DNA from 2 places in the Serratia sp. NCCP-200 genome. Region 2 is predicted to be linked to the other one. Evidence: predicted binding sites of a transcription regulator. Region 2 holds the regulator's gene; the other holds the start of a gene.

Region 1 (3,125 bases), on a different contig from region 2:
TTCCACTGGCAAATCGCGCGTGAAGCGCTGGGGATTTGCCATAGTATTCGCCGTGAGCCCGAATTGCAGGCGCAACAACAGATTGCTGAAGATTTCTACCGGCGCGGCATTCAGCGGATGATGATCGACAATATGCGAGGTATCAAGCAGACCTGGCATGTGATGCTGTGGCTGCATCGCTTAAAACAGTGGCGCATTGATAACGCGACCCCCTTGCGGGCCAGCGAATAACAGGTGTAGGGATCTTCGTCGTTAGCGCGTATAATTCACACCTATTTTACCGGGGAGAAATACATGCTTGCAGGTATGCCGTCACTGAGTCACCAAGAACAGCAGGAAGCTGCTGAACGTATCCATCTGCTGATGGGGCAGGGCATGAGCAGCGGAGAGGCCATCGCGACTGTGGCGCAAGAAATCCGCGAAAAACATCAGGGCGATCAGGTTAGCGTAATGTTCGACGATGAAGAAGAAGAACAGCAGCAGGAAGAACCGACCGAGTATCTGGACGAAGATAGCGAAGACGACGAAAACTACTGACGTTAGCGGGGGTCGGCGTCCCGAACCCCCAACCGGTTTACCCCTGCACCGTCACCGCGGCAGCGGCCTGTTTGGCCAGCTCTACCGCTTGCTCTACTTCTGGCGCAACGGCCAGTGCAACACCCATCCGGCGTTTGCCCTCGATGTTCGGTTTACCGAATAACCGCACCTGATTATAACCACTTAGTGCCGTCTCCAACCCGCTGAAGCGCACGTTGTCGCTGCTTAGCTCCGGCAGGATCACCGCAGAGGCGGCGGGCCCGAACTGGCGTATCGCGTTAATCGGCAGCCCAAGGAAAGCACGCACGTGCAGCGCAAACTCGGACAGATCCTGCGAAATCAGCGTAACCATGCCGGTGTCGTGCGGGCGTGGAGAGACCTCGCTGAAAATCACCTCATCACCGCAGACGAACAGCTCCACGCCGAACAGGCCAAATCCACCCAGTGCGTTAACCACTTTGGCGGCAATTGCCTGAGCACGGCTTAATGCCAGCTCTGACATCCGCTGCGGCTGCCAGGACTCGCGGTAATCACCATCTTCCTGGCGGTGGCCGATCGGCTCACAGAAATGTACGCCATCGACGGCGTTGATGGTCAGCAGGGTGATCTCGAAATCAAATTTGACCAGCCCTTCAACAATGACCCGGCCTCCGCCAGCGCGCCCACCAAGCTGTGCGTAATCCCAGGCTGCGCCCAGTTGCTGCTCTTCACGGATCAGGCTTTGCCCTTTACCGGATGAGCTCATCACTGGCTTGACGATACAAGGGTAACCAATTTCGGCCACCGCTTGGCGGAAGCTTTGCTCGTTATCGGCAAAGCGGTAGCTGGAGGTTGGCAGCTCCAGCGTTTCAGCGGCCAGACGGCGAATACCTTCACGGTTCATGGTCAGACGTGTGGCTTCGGCGCAGGGGACGACGTTATGGCCCTGTTGCTCCAACTCAACCAGCATGCTGGTGGCGATAGCCTCTATCTCCGGCACGATAAAATCGGGGCGTTCCTGTTCGATCAACGCTTTTAGCGCCGCGCCATCCAGCATGTTGATGACGTGGCTGCGGTGTGCCACATGCATGGCCGGGGCATCGGCGTAACGGTCGACGGCAATCACTTCCAAGCCTAAACGCTGGCATTCGATGGCCACTTCTTTGCCCAGCTCGCCTGAGCCGAGCAGCATAACGCGAGTGGCGGCAGGGCGCAGGGCGGTTCCAATAGTTAACATAGTCTGATACCTGGATCTGAATGAATTCACGGGTCTGACACTGAGCGTGCAGTATATACGAAAACGATTGCGTACGACCAGCGGCGCCTATTAACCGCTTTTTTTAACGCTGAAATCCGGAAACCCCACCAACTCTGTTATCATCTGCGCCTGATCCGGTGCCAGCCAAGCGCAGCGCCGCCTTTCCACTTGCTATATAAGAGTTATTGCCGTGAGCACAGTTTCTTTTTCTTCCCTGCCGCTGCCAGCTGAACAGTTGGCCAACCTCAACGAACTGGGGTATGCCGAAATGACGCCGGTACAGGCCGCAGCGCTGCCTGCCATCCTGAACGGGCAGGACGTGCGTGCCAAAGCGAAAACCGGTAGCGGTAAAACGGCGGCATTTGGCATCGGCCTGCTGGATAAAATCAACGTTGCCAAAGTGGCCACCCAGGCGCTTATTCTGTGCCCGACGCGTGAGCTGGCCGATCAGGTGAGCAAAGAGCTGCGTCGCCTGGCCCGCTTTACCCAGAACATCAAGATACTGACCCTGTGTGGTGGCCAGCCGGTGGGGCCACAGCTCGACTCCCTGGTGCATGCGCCGCACATTGTGGTGGGTACGCCGGGTCGTGTGCAGGAGCATCTGCGCAAGAAAACCCTGGTGCTGGACGAGATGACCGTGCTGGTGCTGGATGAGGCCGACCGCATGCTGGACATGGGCTTTGCCGATGATATCGATGATGTGATCAGCTATACGCCGCCGCAGCGCCAGACCCTGCTATTTTCTGCCACCTATCCGGCGGGCATTGAGCGTATTAGCGCCCGTGTGCAACGCCAGCCACTGAATGTGGAAGTTGAAGATGGCGATGAGCAAGCCTCTATCGAACAACGTTTCTATGAAACCACTCGCGATCAACGCCCTGCGGTGCTGGTGAGCGCCATCCGCCATTATCAGCCCGCGTCCTGCGTGGTGTTCTGTAACACCAAGCGTGATTGCCAGAGCGTGTATGAAGCGCTGGAAGCCCGTGATATCAGCTGCATGGCGCTGCATGGCGATCTTGAACAACGCGATCGTGACCAGGTGCTGGTTCGCTTTGCCAACCGTAGTTGCCGTGTATTGGTGGCGACCGACGTGGCCGCGCGTGGCTTGGATATCAAAGAATTGGAGCTGGTGGTCAACTACGAGTTGTCGTTTGACCCTGAGGTTCACGTCCACCGCATTGGCCGTACTGGCCGTGCCGGTCTGAGTGGCTTGGCAATCAGCCTGTGTACGCCGCAGGAAATGGTGCGTGTTCATGCTCTCGAAGAGTATCTGTCCATGCGCGCAAAATGGTCGCCAGTGTCTGAGCTGAGCGGGGCGTCTAACGCGCCGCTGGAAGCGGAAATGGTCACC
Region 2 (3,125 bases):
CGTCAGCACCTCAAATGCGGCAACCCCGCTGACCGGCGCAGACGTTCCGTTATTGACCGTTGACGTGTGGGAGCATGCTTACTATATCGACTACCGCAATGCGCGGCCAAAGTACCTGGAAAACTTCTGGGCGTTGGTTAACTGGGCGTTCGTGGCAGAAAACCTGGCTTAACGGCGGGTGACTAGCTAATAAGGCGCGGCATGAAGCTGCGCCTTTGTTTTTCTGCTACGGATCAGTTCAATGCGGCAATAAAACTGAACGCAATAATCATTGCCAAAGCACCCACGGTGGTGAGTAATGACATCTTCAAATTGGTATCCATATACAACTCCCTCTCAGATTGGCTTTTCCAGAGCATAAGCCACACAGTTTATACGTCAAATCATTTTCCCACAGTTCGTGATTAAAATCTTGTTATGCTTTCCCCGCTGATAATTACCGATTAGCTCTTCCACTTTTCTTCAATATGCGACAAAATCCGCAGTTCACAACTGCGTACCGATAAACTGCCCCTCCCTGTTCAAGCGATTTACGACTTCAGCACTAAAAACTCAGTTTTCGCTTATCTGGGGAAGGATCTACGCAGGCAAACGATTAACATCATACTTACATGCTGTAACATGTGGGTTTAGGAGTCATTTTTTACATGGCAACGATTAAAGATGTGGCCAAACGCGCTGGCGTTTCTACCACTACCGTTTCGCACGTTATCAATAAAACGCGTTTCGTCGCCGAAGATACCAAAACGGCCGTTTGGGCCGCCATCAAAGAGCTGCACTATTCACCTAGCGCGGTGGCCCGCAGCCTCAAGGTCAACCACACGAAATCGATCGGTTTGCTCGCCACCTCGAGCGAGGCCCCCTATTTTGCCGAAGTGATCGAAGCTGTGGAAAACAGCTGCTACAGCAAAGGCTATACCCTGATCTTGTGTAACTCGCACAATAATCTGGATAAACAGCAAGCCTATCTGGCAATGCTGGCGCAAAAACGCGTCGATGGCTTGCTGGTGATGTGCTCAGAATATCCAGATCAGCTACTGGGCATGCTGGAAGATTACCGTAATATTCCCATGGTGGTGATGGATTGGGGTACCGCGCGCGGAGACTTCACCGATACCATTATCGACAATGCCTTCGAGGGCGGTTACCTGGCAGGCCGCTACCTGATCGAACGTGGCCACCGTGACATCGGTGCCATTCCTGGTCAACTGGCGCGTAATACCGGTGGAGGTCGCCACCAGGGCTTTCTGAAAGCCATGAAGGAAGCCAACATCGAAGTGCGCGAAGAATGGATCGTGCAGGGGGATTTCGAGCCTGAATCTGGCTACAAAGCCATGCATCAGATCCTGTCGCAAAAGCATCGTCCAACCGCCGTTTTCTGTGGCGGCGATATTATGGCCATGGGGGCGATCTGCGCCGCCGATGAGCTGGGGTTGCGTGTACCGCAGGATATCTCGGTGATTGGCTACGACAACGTGCGTAATGCCCGCTACTTCACCCCGGCGCTGACCACCATTCACCAGCCGAAAGAGCGCCTGGGCGAGATGGCCTTTACCATGCTGTTGGATCGCATTATCAGCAAGCGTGAAGAATCGCAGGTGATTGAAGTACATCCAAAACTGATCGAGCGCCGCTCAGTCGCCGATGGTCCTTTTGTCGATTACCGCCGTTAACTCCTGTTGGGGCGCTGCAATACTGCGCCCGATTAACCACCCGGCTCCTCTTCACTGAGCCATTCCTGATTGAGCGTTTCGCTGTCGCCCAGATAGTCCAACAGCCAGGCCATGGCCGGAGACTGGGCGTTTTGCTGCCAGGTCAGGCAGCAGGCACTGGGCGGGAAAGGCTCATGCAGTGGCAACACTACCAATTCACCACTTTGTACCAACGGCAATACCCGATGCGCGGGTACCATGCCCACACACAGCCCGGCACGCAAACAATCTACCGCAGAAACCCAGTCCGGCACGGTCAATCGCCGCTGGTTATCCAGCGACCAGGTCACCCGCTTGGGTAAATTGCGCGAAGTATCTTCCAACAGCAACGAGGGATAAGGCCGTAGCTGTTCGTCGCGCAGCTTTCCTTGCAAGGCGGCGAGCGGATGTTTAGCATGTACTACACAGAGCCAATTCATAAAGCCCATATCGCGAAAGGCAAAACCGCCGCCCACCGGCACCGCACGCGTTGCACCAATGGCCATCTCAGCGCGGCCATCGACCAGCGCATCCCACACGCCGTTGAATACTTCCGGCTGCACCATCAGTTCTACGTCGGGGAAATGGCGATAAAAATCCAGCACCAGCTGGCGGCTGCGCTGGGGTTTGACGATCAGATCGACCGCAATCCGCAGTTGCCCGCGCCAACCGTTGGCCACCTGCTGACACTGTCGTCGGGTATCGAGCATTTTTTTGATAACAACTCGCGCCTCCTTAATAAACAGCGCCCCCGCCGGCGTGAGTTCCACATCGCGGTGACGGCGTTCAAACAGCGGCACCGCCAACCATTGCTCCAGTTGGCGCACCGTATAGCTCACAGCAGAAGGAACGCGGTGCAGCTCCTGTGCCGCCGCGCTGAAACTGCCGGTCCGCGCTACCGCATCTACCACATCGAGTGAATATTCAGACCACATATGTTTGCCTTCAAATTTTTTAACAGCACCTTGCAAATATTACCGTTTCACAAGCAGAGATCCAGCCGTATACACTTGCCGGCGCTTCAAAACCTGCGACAACATAATTTTAACGAGAAATAGCAATGCGAAATTTTGGATTTATGTTCTACCTGGCCGGCCTGAGTATGTTGGGCTATCTGGCTACCGATATGTACCTGCCCGCCTTTGGGGCAATGCAGCAGGATCTGCAAATCTCCGCTGGGGCAATCAGCGCCAGCCTGAGTATCTTCCTAGCAGGCTTTGCCTTTGCCCAGTTGCTGTGGGGGCCGCTGTCCGACCGTATTGGCCGTAAGCCCGTGTTATTGATTGGCCTAGCGCTGTTCGCCGTCGGCTGTCTCGGTATGCTTTGGGTCGAGAACGTGGCGCAACTATGGTCACTGCGCTTTATTCAAGCCATTGGCGTCTGTTCCGCCGCCGTCACCTGGCAGGCGATCGTGGTCGATCGCTACCGCGATGG

Evidence for each region. Region 2 encodes PurR, which represses purine synthesis genes. Its sites were predicted from a motif close to CANGCAAACGTTTGCNTG; they were not measured.
Region 1: purT (formate-dependent phosphoribosylglycinamide formyltransferase) is a predicted target of PurR. The motif match lies at 1,810-1,827, and genes of this name have one in related genera.

The regions. Positions count from the first base shown of each region.
Region 1 is NZ_BAAKUJ010000001.1:1,060,080-1,063,204, forward strand. It holds gene AC6HVW_RS04930 (glycosyltransferase) at 1-231, shown strand, start outside; gene AC6HVW_RS04935 (YoaH family protein) at 295-537, shown strand; gene purT (formate-dependent phosphoribosylglycinamide formyltransferase) at 575-1,753, opposite strand; gene dbpA (ATP-dependent RNA helicase DbpA) at 1,965-3,125, shown strand, end outside.
Region 2 is NZ_BAAKUJ010000003.1:366,353-369,477, reverse strand. It holds gene sodB (superoxide dismutase [Fe]) at 1-172, shown strand, start outside; gene cydH (cytochrome bd-I oxidase subunit CydH) at 234-323, opposite strand; gene purR (HTH-type transcriptional repressor PurR) at 648-1,673, shown strand; gene punR (DNA-binding transcriptional activator PunR) at 1,706-2,626, opposite strand; gene punC (purine nucleoside transporter PunC) at 2,752-3,125, shown strand, end outside.